DNA from 2 places in the Pseudomonas sp. NPDC088444 genome. Region 1 is predicted to be linked to the other one. Evidence: predicted binding sites of a transcription regulator. Region 1 holds the regulator's gene; the other holds the start of a gene.
The links. Region 1 encodes sigma-54, which starts transcription at its own class of promoters, with help from an activator protein. Its sites were predicted from a motif close to ANTGGCATNNANNTTGCTNT; they were not measured.
Positions count from the first base shown of each region.

Region 2: ACI2KB_RS22740 (CmpA/NrtA family ABC transporter substrate-binding protein) is a predicted target of sigma-54. The motif match lies at 5,007-5,026, and genes of this name have one in related genera.

Region 1 covers NZ_JBJDNK010000004.1:23,916-31,727, forward strand. The annotation lists gene ACI2KB_RS09165 (KdsC family phosphatase) at 1-69, shown strand, start outside; gene lptC (LPS export ABC transporter periplasmic protein LptC) at 80-652, shown strand; gene lptA (lipopolysaccharide transport periplasmic protein LptA) at 639-1,187, shown strand; gene lptB (LPS export ABC transporter ATP-binding protein) at 1,187-1,912, shown strand; gene ACI2KB_RS09185 (RNA polymerase factor sigma-54) at 2,099-3,598, shown strand; gene hpf (ribosome hibernation-promoting factor, HPF/YfiA family) at 3,676-3,984, shown strand; gene ptsN (PTS IIA-like nitrogen regulatory protein PtsN) at 3,997-4,461, shown strand; gene rapZ (RNase adapter RapZ) at 4,464-5,321, shown strand; gene ACI2KB_RS09205 (HPr family phosphocarrier protein) at 5,338-5,610, shown strand; gene ACI2KB_RS09210 (diguanylate cyclase) at 5,905-7,401, shown strand; gene ACI2KB_RS09215 (PA2169 family four-helix-bundle protein) at 7,444-7,812, opposite strand, start outside.
Region 2 covers NZ_JBJDNK010000012.1:68,347-76,158, reverse strand. The annotation lists gene ACI2KB_RS22755 (protein kinase) at 1-1,515, opposite strand, end outside; gene ACI2KB_RS22750 (nitrate/nitrite transporter) at 1,526-2,737, opposite strand; gene ACI2KB_RS22745 (ANTAR domain-containing response regulator) at 3,070-3,645, opposite strand; gene ACI2KB_RS22740 (CmpA/NrtA family ABC transporter substrate-binding protein) at 3,656-4,864, opposite strand; gene ACI2KB_RS22735 (quinone-dependent dihydroorotate dehydrogenase) at 5,131-6,153, shown strand; gene rmf (ribosome modulation factor) at 6,310-6,525, opposite strand; gene rlmKL (bifunctional 23S rRNA (guanine(2069)-N(7))-methyltransferase RlmK/23S rRNA (guanine(2445)-N(2))-methyltransferase RlmL) at 7,115-7,812, shown strand, end outside.

The DNA.
Region 1 (7,812 bases):
CGAGAGTTTTGCGAGTTGATCCTGAACGCTCAGGGCAATCTCGAAGCGGCCCATGCCGCCTACTTATAGAAGTGCATTTATGCTGAGCAAACGAATTCGTACATTTCTGATCTTCGGTGTACTCGCCGCACTGCTTGCAGCGGCCGGGTACTGGAACATCAGCCCGGAAAGCTTCATGGATCAGCCCAAGGCGGCCGTGGACGAGAGCGCAATCGATTACTATGCGACGAACGCCCACAGCATCCAGTACCTTGAAGACGGCTCGGTGCAATACGACCTGACGTCCGACAAGGTCGAACACTTGAAGGCCACCGACGTGACCCTGATGACGACACCCGTTCTGGTGATGTATCGCGGCACCGAATTCCCGTGGCACGTCAAGAGCGTGCGTGCGGAAGTGTCGCCGGGAGGCGATCATGTCGAGCTGATCGACGATGTCCGCATCAATCGCACCGACGAAAAGAACCGCACCACGATCATCACCAGCACCCGCATGACTGTCTTCCCTCAGAAGCAATATGCGGAAACCGCGCAACCCGTTAGAATCGACGGCTTTAACGGCGTGAGCACCGGTACGGGTATGAAGGCCTATCTAAAAGAAAGCAGGATTCACCTGCTATCGAACGCAAGAGGACAGTATGAGGCTCCTTAAAACCCTCCCTATTTTGCTCGGCTTGGGCGCAGCACTGGGAAGCGTGAGCGCCTGGGCTCTGCCGAACGATCAGGATCAGCCTATCCGTGTTCAGGCCGACGATGCTCAGCTGGATGACAAACAAGGCATCGCCACCTACACCGGTAACGTGATCATTACCCAGGGTTCGATGAAGGTGACCGGCAACAAGGTGACCATGACCCGTACCCCGGCCGGTGATATCGACGTTGTGACCTCGGTAGGCAATCTGGCCTATTTCGAGCAGCTGCAAACCGCTGGCGACCCGAAACCCGTTCAGGGCTGGGGCGTGACGATCCAGTACCATGCGCCGCAAAACCGCATTGTGCTGATCGACAAGGCCAAGGTTGTCGACAAGGACAACAACACCACGCAGGGTGAGAAGATCGTCTATGACACGGTCCGTAAACTCGCCAGTGCTGGCCGCGCCACCGGCAGCAAGGTCACCGAAGCTCGCCCTCGCGTCGACATGGTGATCCAGCCGAAAAAGAAAACCGACCAGCAGAAGGCCCAGTAATGGCAACGCTGAAAGCCCAACACCTGGCCAAGGCATATAAGGCTCGCCAGGTCGTACGTGACGTCAGCCTGTCCATCGACAGCGGTCAGATCGTCGGTCTACTAGGCCCCAACGGCGCAGGCAAGACGACGTGCTTCTACATGATCGTCGGCCTGGTGCAGGCCGATCAGGGGCGCGTGCTGATCGACGATCAGGATGTCAGCCACCAGCCCATGCATGGCCGCGCCCGTGCCGGTATCGGTTATCTGCCGCAAGAAGCTTCGATCTTCCGCAAGCTGTCGGTGTCGGACAACATCATGGCCATCCTTGAAACCCGCAAGGACCTCGATCGCGCCGGACGTCGCAAGGAGCTGGAAAGCCTGCTTCAGGAATTCCACATCACGCACATTCGCGACAACCTGGGCATGAGCCTTTCGGGTGGTGAGCGTCGCCGTGTGGAAATCGCTCGCGCCCTGGCCACCTCGCCCAAATTCATTCTGCTGGACGAACCGTTCGCCGGTGTCGACCCCATCTCCGTGGGCGACATCAAGCAGATCATCTACCATCTCAAGGCAAAGGGCATCGGCGTTCTGATCACCGACCACAACGTCCGCGAGACCCTCGACATCTGCGAAACCGCTTACATCGTCAACGATGGGCAACTGATCGCAGAAGGCGATGCTGAAACCATCCTCGCCAACCAGTTGGTGAAGGAAGTGTACCTCGGCCACGAGTTCCGCCTCTAAGCGGGCGATGGCGAGTGGTTGACGACGGAACGCGGCATGCGGCTCATCGCCAACCTCGCATTAATTGCCATCACACCCTAGGCAAACACTCCGGTTTCAGGCATATAATTTGCTTAAGTTGGCGCCACGGCGCCCTAGTAGTGGATGGCGCGAGTGCGCCGGCGAATAAGGTGTTAAGCCCCTGCCATGAAACCTTCGCTAGTCTTGAGAATGGGCCAGCAGCTGACGATGACACCGCAGCTGCAACAGGCCATCCGCTTACTCCAACTGTCGACGCTGGATCTCCAACAGGAAATCCAGGAGGCACTGGAGTCCAACCCCATGCTGGAACGCCAGGAAGAAGGCGACGATTTCGATAACGCCGACCCGATGGCCGACAACATCGAAACAAAACCTGCTGCTGACGTTCAGGAACCGACTTACCAGGAATCCACGCCCACCGTCGACAACCTCGAAGACGGCGAATGGAGCGACAGCGAGCGCATCCCCAACGAGCTGCCCGTCGACACCGCCTGGGAAGACATCTACCAGACCAGTGCCAGCAGCCTGCCCAGCAACGACGACGATGAATGGGATTTCACCACCCGCACGTCCGCTGGCGAGAGCCTGCAAAGCCACCTGCTGTGGCAATTGAATCTGGCGCCGATGTCTGACACGGATCGCCTGATTGCCGTGACGCTGATCGACTGCATCAACAACCAGGGCTACTTGGACGAATCCCTCGAAGAACTGCTGGATGCGTTCGATCCCGAACTCGACATCGAGCTGGATGAAATCGAAGCGGTCCTTCACCGCATTCAGCAATTCGAACCGGCTGGCGTCGGCGCCCGCACACTGAGCGAGTGTCTGCTGCTGCAACTGCGTCAGCTTCCGGCGAAAACCAAATGGCTCGCCGAAGCCCAGCGTCTGGTCAGCGACTACATCGATTTGCTCGGTAGCCGCGACTACGCGCAACTGATGCGCCGCATGAAGATCAAGGAAGACGACCTGCGCCAGGTCATCGAACTGGTCCAGAGTCTCAACCCGCGCCCCGGCTCGCAGATCGAATCCACTGAAGCCGAATACGTCGTCCCGGATGTCATCGTGCGCAAGGACAACGAACGCTGGCTGGTCGAGCTCAACCAGGAAGCGGTGCCACGACTGCGTGTGAATCCGCAGTACGCCGGTTTCGTGCGCCGTGCCGATACCAGCGCCGACAACACCTTCATGCGCAATCAGTTGCAAGAGGCGCGTTGGTTCATCAAGAGCCTGCAAAGCCGCAACGAGACGCTGATGAAGGTCGCCACCCAGATCGTCGAGCACCAGCGAGGCTTTCTTGAATACGGCGACGAGGCGATGAAACCGCTGGTTCTGCATGACATCGCCGAAGCGGTGGGCATGCACGAATCGACGATTTCCCGCGTGACCACGCAAAAATTCATGCATACGCCCCGTGGCATTTACGAACTGAAGTATTTCTTTTCCAGCCACGTCAGCACCTCCGAAGGCGGCGAATGCTCGTCCACGGCGATCCGCGCGATCATCAAAAAACTGGTTGCTGCGGAAAATCAGAAAAAGCCGTTGAGCGACAGCAAGATCGCTGGTTTACTGGAGGCACAAGGCATTCAAGTGGCCCGCCGCACGGTCGCCAAGTACCGCGAATCCCTGGGGATAGCGCCTTCGAGCGAACGCAAGCGGCTGATGTAGAGGTCACAGGCCACAGCGTTCCAGTGGCAGGCCCCAAGGTCTGCCTCTTAATGCACTGGCAACGAAGGAGAAGCTGTATGCAAGTCAACATCAGTGGACACCAACTGGAAGTCACCAAGCCCCTGCGCGAATACGTCGAGCTGAAGCTGAAAAAGCTCGAAGGGCACTTTGACAAGATTACGAATGTGCAAGTGACGATGGCCGTCGAGAAACTCAAACAGAAGATCGAGGCCACTCTGCATATCCACGGTGGAGAGGTGGTTGCCAATGCGGAGCATGACGACATGTATGCGGCAATCGACCTGCTCACTGACAAGCTCGACAGACAATTGCTCAAGCATAAGGAAAAGCAGCAAAGCATCCTCAAAGGTGCGGCAGCTCGCTGATACTCCCCATCCATGATTCGACTTGAAAATATCCTGACCCCTGGCCGTTCCCTCGTGAACGTGCCAGGTGGCAGCAAAAAAGCCGTACTCGAACAGATCGCCAGAATGATCGGGCAACAGGTGCCTGAATTCGACTGGGAAACTGTCTACGAAAGCCTCATTGCCCGTGAAAAACTGGGATCTACCGGTTTCGGCAATGGCATCGCGATTCCTCATTGCCGACTCAAGGGTTGTACTGCCCCAGTGAGCGCGGTATTGCACCTTGAACGCCCTGTCGATTTCGACGCGATTGACGGCGCCCCGGTGGACCTGTTGTTTGTGCTGCTGGTGCCCGAAGCCGCTACCGATGCTCATCTTGAGCTGCTGCGCCAAATCGCCAGCATGCTTGATCGTGCGGATGTCCGCGCCAGCCTGCGCGCGGCGAAAAGCAGTGATGAGCTCTACAACGTCGTGCTTCACGTCCAGAACGGCCACTGATCATGCGCATGATCATCGTCAGCGGTCGCTCCGGCTCCGGCAAGAGCACGGCCCTCGATGTTCTCGAAGACAGCGGTTTTTACTGCGTCGACAACCTGCCGGCGGGCCTGCTGCCCGAACTCGCCGAGCGCGCTCTGATCAACACCGAACTGGCCGAGCCGCTGCTGGCGGTTTCGATCGACGCACGCAATCTGCCCAGTCATCTGACTCGCTTTCCGCGCATGCTCGAAGAGGTGCGCGCCCGGCATATCCGCTGTGATGTGCTGTTCCTGGACGCCGAAGAGTCCACATTGCTCAAACGCTTCTCGGAAACCCGTCGCCGCCACCCGCTGAGCACCGCCACACGCTCGCTGGCGGAAGCGATTCGTGACGAAAAGACGTTGTTGGGGCCGATCATCGATCTGGCCGACCTGACCATCGACACGACCCACCTGAATCTGTACCAGTTGCGTGACACGCTCAAACTGCGGCTGCTGAACAAGCCAGAACCCGGCACCGCTTTCCTGATCGAGTCGTTCGGGTTCAAGCGCGGCATGCCGGTGGACGCAGATCTGGTGTTTGATGTGCGCTGCCTGCCGAATCCTTACTGGAAGCCGGAGCTGCGCGAGCAATCCGGGCTGGATCAACCCGTCGCCGAATACCTGGCGGCGCAACCGGATGTCGAAGAGATGTTTCAGGACATCTCTTCCTACCTGATCAAGTGGTTGCCGCGCTTCGCCGCCAGCAACCGCGCTTACGTCACCATTGCCATTGGCTGCACTGGCGGGCATCACCGCTCCGTCTATCTGACCGAACGTCTGGGTCAGGTCCTGCAGCAATCGCTCAAGAATGTTCAGGTCCGCCACCGCGACCTCAGCTGAAAGGACCCCTTACGCGATGCCCGCTCACCAGATCACCATCATCAACAAGCTGGGCTTGCACGCCCGCGCGGCCGCCAAGTTCGTCGGCGTTGCCGGTAAATACCCGTGCCAGATCCGCGTCGGTCGCTCTCCCGACAGCATGGTCGACGGCAAAAGCATCATGGCCGTCATGATGCTCGCCGCCGGAAAAGGCACCGAAATCCACCTGCTGACCGAAGGCGACGACGAACATGCGGCACTGGAAGGTCTGATCGAGCTGATCAACAACAAGTTTGACGAGGGCGAGTAATCGCCCCGCTTACCAATGCATTCCTTTGAAGTCCTCGGCGCTCGTCAGTTCGAAAAATTCTGGGTTTTTGATCTGCCCGTCGGGGAAGGTCGCAACAATCTCCAGATCCCCCCGCCCTCACCCAACCCTCGGAATCATCCGACTTGATCATTCTCGGCGATGGATCTTTAATTCACCGCTTTGAAACACCTCATTGCTCATCATCCACTCTCAATCGTTCATCAGCCTGAGTGGCGACTGAGGTCCATACTCAAGCGTGACGGGTTTTCGGGTGTACCTTCACAGAGTTGATCGATGACACTGTCCGCAGCGTTGGCGCTTCACGGGGCTTGGTCCCGCTCGGAAAAAATGTTGATGACCGGCAGCGTACTGGCGGTGTTGGCGATTGTGCTGATCGTCACGTCACTGCTTGCTCGCGAGTACGGCAACGCTACCGATACTGCGGTGCGTTCGGCGAACAACGTGGTGCAGTTGATCGACGCCGACGTGCAACGCAGCGCAGACCTCTACGACACATCGCTTCAGGGCATGATCGCCACCTGGCGGCAGCCGGAGGTGATGTCGATTTCCGCACAGTTACGTCAGCAGGTGCTGTTCGACCGCTCAACCGCTGCCCCTTACAAAGGCGATCTGGTGGTGCTGGACGAAACCGGCACCATCGTTGCCGATTCAGTTTCAGCCATCCCTCGCGAAGACAACTTCTCCGACCGCGCCAGTTTCGCCTGGCACCGGGATAACCCTTCTCTGGCCTTGCAGGTTGCTGGCCCTTTCAAGTCGCGCTGGGGGTTCAAGGATTGGTGTATCAGCTTCAGCCGCCGGATCCCCTCGCCTGACGGAAGGTTCGTCGGCGTGGTAGCCGCATCGATGCGTCTGGCGTATTTCAACCGCCTGTTTCGCGGACTGGACGTCGGCCAGCACGGCACCATCAATCTGATCAACGCCGACGGCATAATGCTCGCCAGGGAACCGGAGGAAACCGAGCGTACCTTCATCGGGCAGGATTTCAGTCAGCGACCCAATTTCCAGCGCATTCTCAAGGAGGTCAACGGCAGCTTCACCGCCGTCTCGGAACTGGATGGCGAACGCAGGCTCTACACATTCTCGCGGGTGGGCGACCTACCCCTGATCGTGGTGGTCGCACAGTCGCGGGACGAGGTGTACGCGGTCTGGAAGCGCAATGCGCTGCTGGTAGCGAGCGCAACCGGCCTGTTGTGCCTGGGCATCCTGTGGCTGTCCTACCTGCTGGGCCAACAATTGAAGTTACGGCACCGGGCGGAACGGGAGCTGGCCGAACTGGCGGCAACGGATGGCCTGACAGGACTTGCCAACCGTCGTCGGCTGGACATGGTCCTGCGGCAAGAATGGGCGCGCAGCATGCGTTCAGGCACCCCGCTCTCGCTGCTGATGATCGATGTGGATCACTTCAAGGCGTTCAACGACCGACACGGCCATCACGGCGGCGACGTCGCGCTGCGCAATGTGGCCAAAACCCTGGCCGCCAACATCCGTCGCCCGGGCGATCTCGCGGCTCGCTATGGCGGAGAAGAGTTCATGGTCGTATTGCCGGAAACCGATCTGCGAGGCGCCTATGCACTGGCAGAAAAGATCAGAATCGCCATAGAGTCCCTGCCGCCCTATGCCAGCGAAACTCATCCCGTCACAGTTAGCATTGGTGTCGCCTCACAGCGGCCACGATCAGGAGACAAGCAACCGCAACTGCTGGCCGATGCCGACACAGCGTTGTACCAAGCCAAACGAAACGGTCGTAACAGGGTCGAACCGCGCCCATAAAAAAACGCCAGTCAGGCTGGCGTTTTTCGATCACTCTGGCGATTAGCTCGCTCTGCGAACAGAGTCGCGCAGCGCCTTCACTTTGTCGTGGTTGGCTTGCACACCTGCCAATTGACGCTGAATAAGGCTGACCACATTGGTTGGAAATGCTTTTTCCACAGCCTTTTGCTGAGCCTCTTTATAGGCTTTCAGTGCATGGTCTTCACCACGTTCCACTTCATTAAGCACGGCTTCATCGCTTTTGCCAGTGACTGCCGATTTCAGCTCGACCCACAGACGGTGCACAGTACCTGCAGCGCTGGAGGAATTTTCTGGATCGCCACCGAGCGCACGAACTTCGGCTTGAAGCTCACGCACGGCCGACGCGCATTCCGAAGCGCGAGAAAGGAAGTAGGCTTTAATCTCTGGGTT
Region 2 (7,812 bases), on a different contig from region 1:
GCGCTTTGCAGGATTGGCATGCAAAGCCTGTTGCAGGTGTCGATCCAGCCATTCGGGCATGTCCGGCCGATAGCGGCTCGCGGGGATCGGGTTGGCATAGCGCCGATGCTGGAAGGCTTCGATTTCGCCGTAGGGGTAATGCCCGCACAGCAAGAAATACAGGGTCGCGCTGGCGGCATACAGGTCCAGCGCCGGGGAGGGGCTTGCACCTTCGAAGGCTTCCGGCGCGATATAGCTCGGTGTTCCGGGGACATCCCCCGGGGTGTCGGACGACAGGCCGGGACAGAATGCCAGACCGAAATCCAGCACCCGCAACCCGCCGTCTTCCTCGATCAGCACATTTTCTGGCTTGATGTCACGGTGCACGATGTTACGTCGGTGCAGCAGGCCAATGGCGCCGATCAGGTCGCGCGCCAGGCTCAACCAAGGATTCAGCGCCATCGGACCGCCCTGAGCAAAGACCTGTGCCAGCGTCTGGCCTGGATACTCGCGCATCACGTAGTAAAGATGCTGACGTTCAGGCAGCGGGTGGGTTTCGGGAAAGAATCGCCCGCTGACCCGACGCAGAAACCATTCTTCCATCAGCAGCGCCGAACCTGCTGCAGGGTCATCCTGCCGCGCCTCGGGCAGGGTCTTGAGTCGCCAGGGTTGCCCGTGAGCGTCATGCACCCTGTACATCCGCGATTGCCGTGAGTCGCCCAGTCTCGCCTCGACCTGCCAGCCTTCGAACGGCTGGCCTGCCTTGAGTGCAGGCGGGGTCGGCCATTGTTGCAATTGGGCCAGTGTGTCGCCCAGCCCATCGGCGCCCAAGTGCTCGACTTCAATCAGCAGGGCGGTTGCGTTGTCCCGGCTGCCCGACAGATGGGCTGCTGAGACCAGCGCGCGCACCGCGCTGTCCAGATCATTCTGCTCGTGGAGGACCGAGCGGATTCGCTCGTCACCCAATGTGGCCCAGACGCCATCGCTGACCAGCAGAAGGCGTTCGCCTTCACGCAGTTGGCCGTCGACATAATCCATGACCACATGTTGATCCAGCCCCAGTGCACGTTTGAGGACGTGCTGCATGTCGGGCTGGTCCCAGACATGATCCTCGCTGATGCGTTGCAAATCGCCGTCCAGCCATCGGTACACACGGCAGTCGCCAATGTGGGCGAGGGTAAAGCGGCATCCGCGCAAGACTACCGTGCTGAGGGTGGTCAACAGGTTGTTGGCTTGCAGCCAGCGATTCTGCGCCGACAGCAAGCGGTCCAGCGCCTGGGCAATGCCCCAGGTCTCTGGCGTCGAGTAATAGTCGAGCGCCAGGGCCTGCACTGTCGCCCGTGACGCCAGACCGCCATCCGCGCATTGGCTAACGCCGTCCGCCAGTGCGAACAGGTAACCTTTGCTGGCCGCCAGAGCGGGGGCAGGGGTGACCAATCGCGTGGCGTCCTGATTGTCCGCCCTCGGTCCGCTGGCGCTGTGTTCGGCGAAGCGCAGCTGTAACAGCGGCGCGTTCTGCGAAACGGGGACGTTCATGAAAGCCGGATCAGACACGGGCTGCGGTGACCGCTGCCGAACCCCACGTGGTTCTCCAGCGACGTTTGACGTTCATCAAGCCGAACCAGGCCAGCACGCCGAGCAAAGCGAACAGCCACAACCCCAACTGATAATCGCCGGTATTTTGCTTGATTGCGCCCAAGCCCGCCGCGAGAAGGAAGCCGCCGATGCCGCCTGCCATGCCGATCAGACCGGTCATCACGCCGATTTCCTTGCGAAAGCGCTGTGGCACCAACTGGAACACGGCGCCATTGCCGGCCCCGAGACCGAGCATGGCTGCAACGAACAGTGCCAGCGCCGCCCATGAACTGGGCAGGTTGAAGCCAACGGCTGCGATACAGACGGCAGCGACGGCATACATGCCCGACAATGTGCGGATGCCGCCAAAACGATCCGCCAGTGCGCCGCCCAAAGGACGCATCAGACTGCCGCCGAACACACAGGCGGCGGTGTAGTAACCCGCCGTGACCGGGCTTAGGCCGTACTGATCATTGAAATAGCCGGGCAGGGCGCTGGCCAGGCCGATAAACCCGCCGAACGTGACGCTGTAGAAAAACATGAACCACCAGCTGTCCCGGTCCCCCAGTGCCTTGAAGTAGTCGCCCATGGATTTGGCTTTTGGGCGTTCTGGTGCGTTACGGGCCATCAGAGAAAAGGCGATCAGGGTGATCACCAGCGGCGCGACCGCAAAGCCGAACACGTTGCCCCAACCGAAGCTGGCGGCCAGTACGGGTGCGATCAATGCGGCGAATACGGTGCCTGAGTTGCCGGCCCCCGCGATGCCCATGGCTTTGCCCTGGTGTTGCGGCGGGTACCATTGCGAGGCCAGCGGCAGGGCGACGGCGAACGAAGCGCCTGCCATGCCGAGGAATACACCCAGCAGCAGGGCCTGCTCATAGCTGTGAATGCCCAGTTGCCAGGCGCTGAACAGGGCGACAATGACGATGATCTGGCCGATGATGCCTGCCGTCTTGGGCGACAGTTGATCCGCCAGCATGCCCATCAAAAAGCGCAGAAAGGCCCCGGCCAGGATCGGCGTAGCCACCATCAGGCCGCGCTGTTGGGTGGTCAGGTGCAGGTCGCTGGCAATCTGCACCGCCAGCGGGCCGAGCAAGTACCAGACCATGAAGCTCAGGTCGAAATAAAGGAACGCTGCAAAGAGCGTGGGTTTGTGGCCGGCCTTCCAGAAACTCGTATTCATGTCGCACCTCATCTGCAGGAAATCGTTGTCGGTGGCCAAGTCGCTGAAGCCGCTTGTACCTCCACGGGTCAGGTCTTGCAGGTGGAGCGGCCCACGGCGCTCCACCCGGCCCGTTTCGGGGCCAAAACGAAAAGACGTCGCCACCCGATTCGCGCAGGGCAAAAAGGGTGAGCGACGTCTTTGTCGTGAGTGGGGTAACCGCCGTTGGCTACCTGTGTGTTGCAATAAGCAGAATAAGCAAAAGCTGGGCCAGAAGGTCCATGTTTATGCTTCTGGCCGAAGGCCGTGAGCGCGGCGCTTGCCCAGAATCAAAAGCCAGGGCTAACGAGCGGTCAGCCCAACAACTCATTCATCGCAATAATCTGCTCGGCCACCTGAATCAGCTTTTGCTGACGACTCATGGCCTGTCTGCGCATCAGGGTGTAGGCCTCTTCTTCGTTGCAGTTCTTCATTTTCATCAGCAGGCCCTTGGCCGTCTCGATGCGTTTGCGTTCGGCCAGTTGCTGATCCCGGGCGTGCAGTTGCGCGCGCAGGTCCTGATCGCTTTCAAAACGCGCCATGGCCACGTCGAGAATGGGCTGTAAGCGCTGTGCGTGAATGCCTTCGACGATGTAGGCGCTGACCCCGGACTTGATCGCCTGGCGCATCACGCCGGGATCATGCTCGTCGGTAAACATCACGATCGGTCGGGGTTGGTCACGGGTGACCAGCACCACCTGTTCCATCACGTCGCGGCCAGGGGATTCGGTGTCGATGAGGATGACGTCCGGGCGCACGGCCTGCACCCGCTGGGGCAGGTCGATGATCAGCCCGGACTCGTCGATCACCTCGAAACCCGCTTCAATCAGCGCAGCTTTGAGGCGGCCGACTTTTTTCGGCGTGTCGTTGATCAGCAGGATGCGCAACATATCCCGCCCCTCAGCCTTGGTTGATGTCAGGCGCGGCGTCGGCCAGCGCATGCAGTTTGAAGCCGTGGGCATAGCCCACCGGGTCACTGCCGTCCCACACCTTGCCGTCGATCAACTGGCTGCTGCGCATGGGCGAAGCAGGCACCTTGATGTTCAGTGCTTCGGCGGCCTGGCGGTAAAGATCGAGTTGCTGCACCTGACGTGCGATGGCGTGATAGTTCGGGTCTTCGCGCAACAGGCCCCAGCGACGGAACTGGGTCATGAACCACATACCGTCGGACAGGTACGGCATGTTCACCTCGCCGTTACGGTGGAAGCTGACCCCGTGGTGATCCTGCCAATGATGGCCCAAACCGTCGGTGTACTGTCCCAGCAGACGGCCCTCGATGTCCTCCACTGGCGCGTTGACGTACTCACTGCCGCCGAGCATCTGCGCGGCACTGCGGCGGTTGTCGAGGTTCTCTTCAATGAAACGGCTGGCATCGAGGACCGCCATCACCAGTGCCCGCGCGGTATTGGGGTATTGCTGGACGAATTCCAGGCTACAACCCAGCACTTTTTCCGGGTGGTCGGGCCAGATGGTCTGGCTGGTGGCCAGGGTGAAGCCCAATCGTTGATTGACGGCCCGGGCGCCCCATGGTTCGCCGACGCAATAGCCGTCGATACGTCCGGCCTCAAGGTGTTCGACCATTTTCGGCGGCGGCACGACCACGCTGTTGACGTCCTGAAGCGGGTGAATGCCCTGGCTCGCGAGCCAGTAATACAGCCACATGGCGTGGTTGCCAGTGGGCAGGGTCTGGGCGAACGTCAGTTTTGTCCCGCTTTGGTGCGTGCATCGATCCAGTGCTTCAGGAGTGACCACACCTGCCGCTTGCAGTGCAGCGGAGAGGTTGATGCTCTGGCCATTCTGGTTCAGGCCCATGAGCACGGCCATGTCTTTGGCCGCCACGCCTAGGCCCAGTTGGGCGGCGTAGACCAGACCGTACAGGCTGTGCGCCGCGTGCAGTTCGCCATTGACCAGGTTGTCGCGCAGGCTGCTCCAGGAGGTTTGCCGACGCAATTGGATGTTCAGGCCATAAGGCTGAGAAAAGCCTTGGGTGGCGGCGACGATCAGAGACGCGCTGTCCGTCAGCGGCATGAAGCCGACATCGATACTGCTCAGTTCCGGCGCATCGCTGCCGTTGACCCAGGCCAGTGAGGTGTTGAGGCTGTCATTCATGGTTGTTGTTCCGCATGAAGGCGTGTGCGAAGCACTGGGCCTTCCATAAAAAAACGCCGCAACCCTCCGGGTACAGACCAGGACGGTGACGACGTCATTGTCGGGTGCGATCCGCCGTTGGACCGCACGCTATACCTTGACTCAAGCAAGCCATATGCCAGTGAAGCGGTGCATTCGCGCAAACTTCACGACATGCCTCGCGCTCCACCCTTGCCCCCGTCTATAATCCGCCGCTGACTTCAGCCTCAAACGAGCCGCGCCCGCCCATGTATAACCTGGCCCGCCAGTTACTGTTCAAACTCTCCCCGGAAACCTCCCACGATTTGTCCATCGACTTGATCGGTGCGGGTGGTCGGCTGGGCCTCAACAGCCTGTTCACCAAAGCGCCTGCGCGCTTGCCGGTGACAGTCATGGGCCTGCAGTTTCCCAACCCGGTGGGGTTGGCGGCCGGTCTGGACAAGAACGGCGCGGCCATCGACGGCTTTGCCCAGTTGGGTTTTGGCTTCGTCGAGATTGGCACCGTGACCCCACGCCCACAGCCGGGCAATCCAAAACCACGGATTTTCCGTCTGCCTCACGTCGAGGGCATCATCAACCGCATGGGCTTCAACAACCTGGGCGTCGACAATCTGGTCAGCCGCGTGCAGGCCGCCAAGTATGACGGTGTACTGGGCATCAACATCGGCAAGAACTTCGACACGCCGGTCGAGCGCGCCGTGGACGACTACCTCATTTGTCTGGACAAGGTCTACGCCCACGCCAGCTATGTCACCGTCAACGTCAGCTCGCCGAACACGCCGGGCCTGCGCAGCCTGCAATTCGGTGATTCGCTCAAGCAATTGCTCGAAGCCCTGCGCGTGCGTCAGGAAGCCCTGACCCACACTCACGGCAAGCGCGTACCGCTGGCGATCAAGATCGCGCCGGACATGAGCGACGAAGAAACGGCGCTGGTGGCCAGCGCCCTGCTCGAATCGGGCATGGACGCGGTAATCGCCACCAACACCACCCTGAGCCGCGAAGGCGTCGAAGGCCTGCCCCATGGCGACGAGGCGGGCGGCCTGTCGGGTGCGCCGGTGCGCGAGAAGAGCACCCACATCGTCAAGGTCCTGGCGGGAGAGTTGGGCGGCAAATTGCCGATCATCGCCGCAGGCGGGATCACCGAAGGCAAGCACGCTGCCGAGAAGATCGCGGCCGGCGCCAGTCTGGTGCAGGTGTATTCGGGCTTTATCTACAAGGGGCCGGCGCTGATTCGCGAGTCGGTCGATGCCATTGCGGCGATGGGCCGGTAAGGCGCTCGAATAAAAAGAGGGGTTCCGGAATGGAACCCCTCTTTGGGCGCTTGCCCGCCGTCCGGATGGGACGTGCATGGTGCGGTGGTGAAGCGAATCTGTTTGTAAATTCTCGTAAGAAACCTTATTGAGTCGGGTTACCTGTGTTGTGGTGTGTCAGCCGACCGCGTGAAGTTCGTTGAGTCTGTGGATACCCGCAGTGCCGGTCATACCGTCCCAGTTGTCGCCGCGTCCTTCTCGCCAGCCGTTGATCCAGGCTTGACGTACCGACGGTAGAGTAAATGGGCAAAGCTCACGGGATTTTCCAGTTACGCCGTATTGATATCCGCGCGAAAAAGCTCTTTCCAACGGATCACGCTTAAGTCTTCTCATAGGGTGTTGCCCTCGTCTGTTGACTGTTATGTCCTTGGAGACCTCAGGTTGAGGTCGGGCAGAAATCTTCTGCCGTTTCGGTGCCCGCTGCCGGCGTCGCGGGCGTGTACCACCGTCGTTGCGTCGGTGGCCTGAGATGATTTCTAACCAATGCACCGGACGGTGTGAATGACCGTTTTGTCATAAGAACGTAACCGGTGGAACTTTAAGACCATAAGCGTTGAAGCGTTTCGAGTGTAATTTTTTCGCGAAGGCCCCTGATACGAGGGTCTTCATGCATTTTGCGACTCGTTCTCATGAACGGCTGATGGCTGATTGACGTCAGATTTAAAACGACGAAGGGTCAGTGATGTGACTTTTTATTACCGCCGTTGTCGTGCTGAATAGTGGTTTTTTAATATCAGTTTTCAATATCCATGTGCCTGTCGGAATGTTCTGACAGGCATTACTGCCGCTTTCGACTTGTATCGTTGCGGCGAATAGGCACAACCGGTGTGCCACGCAGGCGTTCTCCACGAAAGACGCCTGTTTTGAATCGGGCCGGACAATGCGTTGTCCCGCCACACAAGCCCAAGGCTCTGGAATCCTCATGTCGGACCGCTACGAACTCTTCCTCACCTGTCCCAAAGGCCTTGAAGGCCTGCTCGCCGAGGAAGCCACTGCGCTTGGCCTCGAAGACACCCGCGAACACACCTCGACCATTCGGGGCAGCGCCGACATGGAAACCGCCTATCGGCTGTGCCTGTGGTCGCGCCTGGCCAACCGGGTGCTGTTGGTGCTCAAGCGCTTCCCGATGAAGAATGCCGAGGACCTGTATCACGGCGTACACGACATCGATTGGGCGGACCATCTGGAACCGGACGGCACCCTGGCCGTGGAGTTCAGCGGCCATGGCTCGGGGATCGACAACACCCATTTCGGCGCGTTGAAAGTCAAGGACGCCATCGTCGACAAGCTGCGCACCCCTGACGGGGCGCGACCCTCCATCGACAAGCTCAACCCGGACCTGCGGGTTCATCTGCGTCTGGACCGGGGCGAGGCAATTCTCTCGCTGGACCTGTCCGGCCACAGCCTGCACCAGCGCGGCTATCGCTTGCAGCAGGGCGCCGCCCCGTTGAAAGAAAACCTCGCGGCTGCCGTACTCATTCGTTCCGGCTGGCCGCGCATCGCTGCCGAAGGCGGGGCGCTGGCTGACCCGATGTGCGGCGTGGGCACGTTCCTCGTCGAAGCGGCGATGATCGCCGCCGATATCGCGCCGAACCTCAAGCGCGAGCGTTGGGGCTTTTC